3 regions of the Halomonas sp. M4R1S46 genome follow, and region 2 is predicted to be linked to each of the others. Evidence: predicted binding sites of a transcription regulator. Region 2 holds the regulator's gene; each other region holds the start of a gene.
What was found. The regulator FNR, encoded in region 2, switches genes on or off when oxygen is low (the NO sensors DNR and NnrR bind a similar motif). The targets are predictions, from matches to a motif close to TTGATNTANATCAA.

Region 1 (3,273 bases), 880 kb from region 2:
GTGACGCCGCCCGGGAAATCGCCCGGCACATCGTCTCGATCAATCCCTCGCTGTCGCTGTACGTGCTCGACGCCGAGGGCGCGGTGATCGCCGACTTCAGCGAGTCGGCCTGTGGCCTGGGGCGCCGGGTGGAGCGCGGCGCTCTGGAGGCCCTGCTCGGCGAGGCTCCCATGCTGCCGGTGCTGGCCGCCTCGCCCTGCGGCGGGCGGCCCGGGATCTTCTCCGTGGCGCGGATCACCCATGGCGAGGCCCGCCGGCCCGGCTACCTCTACGCCGACCTCAACAGTGCCAGCCACGCCTCCATGGTCGCCATGCTGCGCACCAGCTCGATCACCCGCACCCTGGTCGCCGCCGGCCTGCTGGCGCTGCTGATCTCGGGCGTCTTCGGCCTGGTCTGGTTCGCCCTGCTGACGCGGCGCTTCTCGCAGCTGACCACGGCGGTGCAGCGCTTCGCCGAGGGCGACTACGGCGAGCGCGTCGCCGTATCCCGGGACGACGAGATCGGCCGCCTGGGGAGGGCCTTCAACGACATGGCGGGGACCATCGAGGCCCAGCTCGAGGCCCTGCGCGAGACCGATCGCCAGCGACGCGAACTGGTCGCCAACCTGTCCCATGACTTTCGCACCCCGCTGACCTCGCTGCGCGGCTATGCCGAGCAGCTGCTGGCGCGCGAGGAGGCGCCTCCCGGGGAGCGGCGACGGGCGCTGGGGGCGATCCTCGACAACGCCGACCGCCTGACGTGGCTGGCCCGGCAGCTGTCGACCCAGGCCCGGCTCGATGCCTACGACCGGCCGCTGCAGTGCGAGCCGTTCTCGCTGGCAGAGCTCGCCCACGACATCGTCGGCAAGTTCCAGCACCAGGCCCGCCAGTCGGGCGTCGTCCTCGAGGTGATCGGGGAGCCTTCGTTGCCCTGGGTCGAGGCGGATCTCGGCCTGATCGATCGTGCCCTGTCGAACCTGGTCGAGAACGCCCTGCATGCGACCCCTGCCGGGGGGCGGGTCAGGCTCGAGCTCGAGGCGCTGGCCGAGGGTGTCGGGCTGGCGGTGGTCGACAGCGGAATCGGGATCGCCGCCGAGGAGGTGCCGCTGGTGACCCAGCGGTTCTATCGCACCCGGGGCAGCCCGGCGCGGGGGGAGGGCTCGGGACTGGGGCTGTCCATCGTGCGCGAGATCTGCGAGCGCCACGGCACCACCCTGACCATCGACAGCCGCCAGGGGGAGGGCACCCGGGTCAGCCTGCTGCTGCCCTATGCCTGAGCGGCCGGCGGGTCCGGGTCCTCGATCTGCAGCAGCTGGATCAGCCCGCTGCGCTGGGGGCCCAGCATATCGGCCAGGGTGTAGCGATCGAGGACGGCGAGGAAGGCCCCCAGGGCCTCGGCGAGGATCGGCTTGAGCCGGCAGGACGGGGTGATCAGGCACTCGTTGTCGTCGCCGAAGCACTCCACCAGGTCGAGGTCACGTTCGGTGTCGCGCACCAGGGCCCCCAGGGTGATGGACTCCGGTGCCCGCTTCAGCAGCAGCCCGCCATGCTTGCCGCGAATGGCCGTGATATAGCCGCGATGGTTCAGCTCCTGAACCACCTTCATCAGGTGATTGCGGGAGATGGCGAAGCGGTCGGCGATCTCGGTGATGGTCGAGCGCTGCTCGCCCTTGACGGCGAGGTAGATCAGCACGCGCAGCGAGTAATCGGTATAGCGGGTCAGGTGCATGTGGCTTCCTGGTCGACAGGCGGCGAGGCGTGCCCGGCGGGTGAATCGTGTGTGTCGCTGCCGACTCTACCATCGTGGCGGCGTTGACGCCCCCGGCGTGTGGCGATCGGGGCAGCGATGATAAGCAATATTATAGAGGCTTTTTTGGGCGTCCCCCGCGGCGACTACCTCCAATTGACCTGGATCAGCTACCTCGTGAAGGGTACCGACGCCCGTCGGCGCCGGTGGCATACTGGCGCCATCCGGCGGCGGTCCGGCCGCCCAGGCTTTCCCGAGGCACCGAGCGATCATGCACGACAAGCTGCCCTTCAACCGCTCCCTGGTCGAGAAGTACGACCGGCCGGGGCCGCGCTACACCTCCTATCCCACGGCACCGCAGTTCCAGGCGGCCTTCGCCGAGGACGACTATCGCGCCGCCGCCGAGCGCAGCAACCGGCTCGCCGAGCCCAAGCCGCTCTCGGCGTATGTGCACATCCCCTTCTGCGAGAGCCTCTGCTACTACTGCGCCTGCAACAAGATCATCACCCACAACCGCGAGCGGGCCGCGGAGTACCTGGCCTGGCTCAAGCGCGAGATCGCGCTGCAGGGGGCGCTGTTCGACGAGTCGCGGCGCATGACCCAGCTGCACCTGGGCGGCGGCACCCCGACCTACCTGAGCAATGCCCAGCTCGGCGAGCTGATGGCGGCCCTCGACGCGGCCTTCCACTTCGCCGCACCCGACGCTCGGGAGTTCTCCCTGGAAGTGGACCCGCGCACCGTGACGCCGGCGCAGATTCATGAGCTCCGCGCGCTGGGGTTCAATCGCCTGAGCTTCGGCGTGCAGGACTTCGATCCCCACGTCCAGGAGGCGGTCAACCGGGTGCAGAGCGAGGCCCAGGTGGTCGGCCTGGTCGAGGCGGCCCGCGAGGCCGGCTTCCAGTCGATGAGCGTCGACCTGATCTACGGCCTGCCGCTGCAGACGGTGACGAGCTTCGACGCCACCCTGGACAAGATCATCGCCCTGCGCCCGGATCGCATCGCCACCTACAGCTATGCTCACCTGCCGGAGCTGTTCAAGGCCCAGCGGCTGATCCGCCCCGAGGACATGCCGCCGCCGGAGCGCAAGCTCGAGCTGCTGGAGCTGATCATCCGCCGCCTCACCGGGGCCGGCTACGTCTATATCGGCATGGACCACTTCGCCCTGCCCGAGGACGAGCTCTCCCTGGCCAGGGAGAACGGCACCCTGCAGCGCAACTTCCAGGGCTACTCCACCCACGCCGACTGCGACCTGATCGGCCTGGGGAACACCGCGATCGGCAAGGTGGGCGACAGCTATAGCCAGAACGTCAAGGAGACCGCCCAGTACCAGGCACGGCTCGAGGCGGGACGGCTGCCGGTGATGCGCGGCTATCGCCTGAATGCCGACGACGTGCTGCGCCGAGACGTGATCAACGCCCTGATGTGTCACGGGCGGATCGATGTCGCCGCGATCGAGGCCGACCACGGCATCGTCTTTCGGACCTATTTCGCCGAGGCCCTGGACGCGCTGGCCGAGATGCAGGCGGATGGCCTGATCGTCCTCACCG
Region 2 (3,273 bases):
ACCTGCGGCCGCGCTTCGGCTTCGACCTGCCCAACGCCGGCATCGATGTGGCGCAGGTGTACCAGCGTCGCCAGCGACACCACCATCCCCAACTCGACACCCGGCCGCGCTTCGAGGAGGTCGCCGAACGCCTCGGCGTGCCCCTGATGGGGCGCCATAGCGCCCTGGGGGTGGCGGTGACCACCGCCCTGATGCATCTGCACCTGGCCCGGGAGGGCCAGCCACCGCGGCAGACGTCCTGAGGGGTCCGGCTGGCGGGCTTCGCTTCGCCAGCCTCCGGGGAGGATGGTAGGATAGGCGCCCGTCCCCCCGCAGATGCCCTGGCAGCGCCGTGACCATGCAAGATGCCGTGATGTTCGACCCTCGTCCCGCCGAGGACACCACCTCCGAGCCCAGCGCCGACGGCGCCGAGCGCCGTGCCGCCAAGGCCAGGCGCGAGTTCAACAAGCTGCAGAAGCGGCTGCGGCGCCAGGTGGGCAACGCCATCATCGACTACGACATGATCCGCGAGGGGGACAAGGTGATGGTCTGCCTGTCCGGTGGCAAGGACAGCTACACCATGCTGGAGATCCTGCGCAGCCTGCAGCGCAATGCCCCCGTCGACTTCTCCCTGGTGGCGGTGAACCTGGACCAGAAGCAGCCGGGCTTTCCCGAGCATGTCCTGCCGGCCTACCTGGACGGCATCGGGGTCGACTACCACATCCTCGAGCGCGACACCTACTCGGTGGTCAAGGAGAAGACCCCGGAAGGCAAGACGACCTGCGCGCTGTGCTCGCGGCTGCGGCGCGGCTCCCTGTACGGCTATGCCGAGGAGATCGGCGCCACCAAGATCGCCCTGGGCCACCATCGCGAGGACATCCTCGAGACGCTGTTCCTCAACCTGTTCTTCGGCGGCAGCCTCAAGTCGATGCCACCCAAGCTGCTCTCCGACGACGGCAAGAACATCGTCATCCGTCCGCTGGCCTACTGCCGCGAGGCGGATATCGCCGAGTTCTCGCGCCGCATGGACTTCCCGATCATCCCCTGCAACCTCTGCGGCTCGCAGCCCAACCTGCAGCGCCAGGTGGTCAAGGAGATGCTGGCCGAGTGGGAGGCCAGGCACCCGGGGCGGCTCGAGAGCATGTTCAAGGCCGTGACCAACGTGGCGCCGTCCCAGCTGGCCGACCGTGAGCTGTTCGACTTCGCCGGCCTCGAGGACAGGCAGGCGAAGATGCAGGCCGATCGGATCGAGCTCCACAACGAGCCATAAGCTGGAAGAACGCCCGCTTCGCGGGCTTAAGCTTGAAGCTGGAAGAACAACCACCCCCAGGCAGTGGCCATGGGGGTGGTTCGTTTTACGCTGCCTTCCAGCTTCCAGCTTCCAGCTTCCAGCTTCCAGCTTCCAGCTTCCAGCTTCCAGCTTCCAGCTTCCAGCTTCCAGCTTCCAGCTTCCAGCTTCCAGCTTCCAGCTTCCAGCTCACGCGAAAGCGTGCTAGCGGCAGCCTTCTTCCTCGGCCACCTCGATCAGGGCGTTCAGGTCGAGGATGTTGACCTCGCGACCGGAGGCGGCCACCAGGCCCTGCTGCTGGAAGCGGCCGAGGATGCGGCTGACGGTCTCCACGGCCAGGCCCAGGTAGTTGCCGATGTCCGCCCGGGACATGGAGAGTCGGAAGCTGTAGGGCGAGTAGCCCCGCCGGCGGAAGCGGTCGGAGAGGCTGGTGAAGAAGGTCGCCAGGCGCTGGTCGGCGGTCTTGCGCGACAGCAGGCGCATCATGCGTCGGTCGTCGCGCATCTCCTTGCTCATGCTGCGGTAGAGCTGGGCGCGCAGCTCCGGCAGCCGCTCGGAGAGGGCGTCGAGCCGGTCGAAGGGGATCTCGCAGACGGTGGTGGTCTCGAGCGCCACCACCGAGCCCGGATAGGTCTCCTCGTCGATGCCGTCGAGGCCTACCAGCTCGCTGGGCAGGTAGAAGTTGGTCAGCTGGTCGTCACCGCTGCCCTCGGTGGTGACCTGCTTGAGACTCCCGGAACGCACGGCATAGACACTGGTGAAGGGGCTGCCCTGGCGAAACAGCGATTCGCCCTTCTTCAAGGGCGCGCGGCGGCGAATGATCGCATCGAACTGGTCCATGCCCTCGAGCTCGAGGGCCAGTGGCAGACACAGCGAACTCAGGCTGCAGGTCTGACAGCGGGTCTCTTGCAAGAGGGAGCGTCGCCTGTCGGCTGCGACATCAGGCATGCTGTCCTCCTTGATAGTGGCTCTGCCCGACATTATGGCGGATGAAGGCCCGCCAGGCATAGCACCCCTTCGGAGGTATGCTGCCGGCGCTCACGGGGCCGGGACGCCGAAGGCCCGGGTCAGTTCCCGGGTCCAGCGCGTGCCGGGGGCGACCAGGTCGAGGCATTGCCCCCGGCGGGCGACGAGCCCGGCGGCCAGCAGGCGATCCAGGGCGCTGGCCAGGCGGGCCTCGGCATCGAGGGCGAAGGCCTGGCCTAGGGCCGCGAGGTCCAGGGTCTGCCGGGTCATCAACGTCTCGATGGCGCGTTCCCGCAGGTGGTCATCCCGCGACAGCCAGCGCCCGCTGGCGGTCGCCAGGCCGCCGTCGTCCAGCGCGGCCTCGAAGTCCGCCAGGTCCACGGCGTTGCGGGCCAGGGCGCCCTCCAGGCGCGAGACCGCCCCGACGCCCAGGCCCAGGAGGTCGCACTCGGCCTGGCGTCGCCCCTGTACCCGGGCATCCCTCAGGCCGCCGCCCCGCCGGGCATAGCGATCCCAGCCCAGGTGGGCATAGCCGGCGTCGACCAGGCGGGCATGGCTCTCGCGACGCATGGCCCCTTGTGCCTCGGCGCCCGGCAGGCCCCCGGCAGGGATATGGCGCTGCGCCGGGAAGCGGGCCGGGCGGTGGACATACGGAATGAGCGAGAGCCGGGCGGGCGCCATGGCGAGGGTCTGCTCGAGGGTGGCGGCGAACCCCTCGCGGCTCTGGCGCGGCAGGCCAATGGTCAGTTCCAGGTCCAGCGAGCGAAAGCCCAGGCGATCCGCCTCGTCGAGCAACTGTTCGGTGGGCCCCCGGGACGGCGGACGGTTGATGGCCTGCAGCACCCGGGCATCCAGGTCGAGCACGTTCAGGGTGAGCCGGTTGAAGCCCAGTGCCTCGAGGTGGCGCAGGGTGAGGACATCGGCATCATGGGGGGCGATCTCGATGCCGAAGTCCCGATCGTGCCCCCGGGCCAGTCGGAAGCGTGCGTCCAGGCGATCGATCAGCTCCCCCATCTGGTTCAGCGTCAGGAAGGTCGGCG
Region 3 (3,273 bases), 420 kb from region 2:
TCACTCTGACGGCGAGCCTGCTCCAGGTCCACCCGGGCCCGGTCGAGCTCGTCCTTGAACTGGGCGGCCCCCTGGATGCTGGCCTTCTCGGCCTTCCAGATCTCGTCCAGGTCGGCGTATTCGCGCTCCAGCTCGGCGATCTGCTCCTCGAGGCTCTCGAGACGTTTCTTGGAGGCCTCGTCGGTCTCCTTCTTGAGGTGCTCGCGCTCCATCTTGAGCTGGATCAGCCGGCGATCGAGGCGATCCATCTCCTCCGGCTTGGAGTCGAGCTCCATGCGGATCCGCGAACAGGCCTCGTCGACCAGGTCGATCGCCTTGTCGGGCAACTGGCGGTCGGTGATGTAGCGGGTCGACAGCTTGGCCGCGGCGATGATGGCGCCGTCGGTGATGTCGACGCCGTGGTGCACCTCGTAGCGTTCCTTGAGCCCGCGCAGGATCGCCACGGTGTCCTCCTCGCTGGGCTCGTCCACCAGCACCTTCTGGAAGCGGCGCTCCAGGGCCGCATCCTTCTCGATGTGCTTACGGTACTCGTCCAGGGTGGTCGCGCCGACGCAGTGCAGCTCGCCGCGGGCCAGGGCCGGCTTGAGCATGTTGCCGGCGTCCATGGCGCCCTCGGCCTTGCCGGCGCCGACCATGGTGTGCAGCTCGTCGATGAACAGGATGACCCGGCCCTCCTCCTGGGCCAGCTCCTTGAGCACCGCCTTCAGGCGTTCCTCGAACTCGCCGCGGAACTTGGCCCCGGCCAGCAGCGCGCCCATGTCGAGCGACAGCACGCGCTTGTCCTTGAGCCCTTCCGGCACCTCGCCGTCGACGATGCGCTGGGCCAGGCCCTCGACGATGGCGGTCTTGCCCACGCCGGGCTCGCCGATCAGCACCGGGTTGTTCTTGGTGCGCCGCTGCAGCACCTGGATGGTGCGGCGGATCTCGTCGTCGCGGCCGATCACCGGGTCGAGCTTGCCGCTGGACGCCCGCTCGGTGAGGTCCAGGGTGTACTTGTCCAGCGCCTCGCGGCTCTCCTCGACATTGGGGTCCTCGACCCGCTCGCCGCCGCGCACGCTCTCGATGGCGGTCTCCAGCGCCTGGCGGGTCAGGCCGGCCTGGGTCAGCACCTTGCTCACCGCATGGCGCATCTCCAGGGCCGCGAGCAGCACCAGCTCGCTGGCAATGTACTGATCGCCCCGCTTCTGGGCCTCGCGATCGGTCAGGTTGAACAGCTTCACGAGATCGCGGGAGGGCTGCACCTCGCCGTCGAAGTCACCGACCCGGGGCAGGTCGTCCAGGTGGCCCGTCAGGGCATCGCGCAGCCCCGCCGCATCGCCGCCGGCCTTCTGCACCAGCGCCTTGACGCCGGTGTCGGTGGCCTCCAGCAGCGCCAGCAGCAGGTGGCCGGGCTCGAGCTGGTTGTGTCCGTGCCCCACCGCCAGGGACTGGGCATCGGCCACGGCGTTCTGCAGCTTGGCGGTGAACTTGTCGAATCGCATTCGCTTTCCTCCGTCGGGGTGGCGGCGCGGTCGGACGCGCCGCCTGTCCCTATGTCATGGGTCTTGACATCCTCAATGGAGTCAGGATGACCGGCTTTCAAGGTATGGGCCATCGGAAAGCGAAGGGGATTGATATGGGTCAAGCGCCAGCTGGAAGCTGGAAGCTGGAAGCTGGAAGCTGGAAGCTGGAAGCTGGAAGCTGGAAGCTGGAAGCTGGAAGCTGGAAGCTGGAAGCTGGAAGGCAGCTTGAATCCGCCACAAAAGCCGTCAAGGGTTTTCTTCCCGCTTCAAGCTTACGTTCGCGCAGCGGACGATCTTCCAGCTCCCGGAGAAGCCGGGCTAGCGCAACCAGATCATGCTGGCCATGCGGCCGGTCACGCCGTCGTCACGGCGGTAGGAGTAGAAACGCGGTTCGCAGGCGGTGCAGAAGTGGCCGCCGCTGATATGCGCCAGGCCGAGTCGCTCGAGACGCAGGCGCGCCAGCTTGTAGAGGTCGGCCATGTAGTGGCCGAGCCGGTAGGGACTGGGATCGAAGGCGTCCAGGGCCTCGGGGTGCACCGCCACGAAGGCCTGGCGCACCTCCGGGCCCACCTCGAACTGGGCATTGGAGATGGCCGGCCCGAGCCAGGCCATCTGGGCCTCGGCCGGGACCCCCATGGCCGCCACCGTGGCCTCGAGCACCCCGCCGGCCAGGCCTCGCCAGCCGGCATGGGCCACCCCGACGCGCTGGCCGGCCCGGTCGCAGAAGAACACCGGCAGGCAGTCGGCGGTCAGCACCACGCAGGCATGGCCGCGGTCCAGGGCCACCGAGGCGTCGGCCTCGGGCAGCTCCCCGGAATAGACCTGCTGGACCCGGGCGCCATGCACCTGGTCGAGCCACAGCAGCGGGCGGTCGTCGCCGACCTCCTTGTGCAACTGGCGCCGGCACAGCGCCACATGGGCCGGGTTGTCACCCACGTGCAGGGCCGGATTGAAGGCGGCGAAGTCGCCCTGGCTGGGGCCGATCTCCCGGGTGGTAACGAAGGCCCCCACCGAGGGCGGCGCCGGCCAGTCGGGGCGGATCAGCGTCGGGCGCAGGTCGAGGGCATCGCTCATCGCATCGTCTCGCAGTCATCGCGCAGGAAGTCGAGCAGCATCAGCAGGTCATCGGGCAGGGCCGCCCGGAACGTCAGGGTCTCGCCGCTGCCGGGATGCACGAAGGCCAGCTTGCGGGCATGCAGCGCCTGACGGGGAAACTTGCGCAGCACCTCCTTGAGGGTCTCCCCCGCCCCGGCGGGCAGCTTCAGGCGACCGCCGTAGACCGGGTCACCGATCAGCGGATAGCGCAGGTGGCCCAGGTGCACGCGGATCTGGTGGGTGCGCCCGGTCTCCAGGCGGCAGCGCACATGGGTATGGGCGCGGAAGCGCTCGACCACCCGGTAGTGGGTCACCGCCGGCTTGCCGGAGGCGTTCACCGCCTGGCGCTTGCGGTCCCGGGGGTGGCGGCCGATGGGCGCATCCACGGTCCCGCCGGCGGTCATCACCCCGACCACCACGGCGTCGTACTCCCGGGACACGGTGCGCGCCTGCAGCTGCTCCACCAGCGCGGTCTGGGCGGGCAGCGTCTTGGCCACCACCATCAGGCCGCTGGTGTCCTTGTCCAGGCGGTGGACGATGCCGGCCCGGGGGATCGCCGCCAGCTCGGGGCAGTGGTGCAGCAAGCCGTTGAGCAGCGTGCCGTCGGGGTTGCCGGCGGCCGGGTGCACCACCAGGCCGGGCGGCTTGTTGACCACCAGTACCTGGTCGTCCTCGA

Region 1: a site for FNR is predicted at 1,883-1,896, ahead of hemN (oxygen-independent coproporphyrinogen III oxidase). Genes of this name have one in related genera too.
Region 3: a site for FNR is predicted at 1,611-1,624, ahead of clpB (ATP-dependent chaperone ClpB). Genes of this name have one in related genera too.

Annotation. Positions count from the first base shown of each region.
Region 1 is NZ_CP107008.1:4,112,189-4,115,461, reverse strand. It holds gene OCT48_RS18980 (sensor histidine kinase) at 1-1,256, shown strand, start outside; gene OCT48_RS18975 (Rrf2 family transcriptional regulator) at 1,247-1,708, opposite strand; gene hemN (oxygen-independent coproporphyrinogen III oxidase) at 1,998-3,273, shown strand, end outside.
Region 2 is NZ_CP107008.1:771,958-775,230, forward strand. It holds gene OCT48_RS03630 (3'-5' exonuclease) at 1-242, shown strand, start outside; gene ttcA (tRNA 2-thiocytidine(32) synthetase TtcA) at 338-1,249, shown strand; gene fnr (fumarate/nitrate reduction transcriptional regulator Fnr) at 1,472-2,215, opposite strand; gene OCT48_RS03645 (radical SAM protein) at 2,306-3,273, opposite strand, start outside.
Region 3 is NZ_CP107008.1:355,841-359,113, reverse strand. It holds gene clpB (ATP-dependent chaperone ClpB) at 1-1,481, opposite strand, end outside; gene pgeF (peptidoglycan editing factor PgeF) at 1,821-2,576, opposite strand; gene rluD (23S rRNA pseudouridine(1911/1915/1917) synthase RluD) at 2,573-3,273, opposite strand, start outside.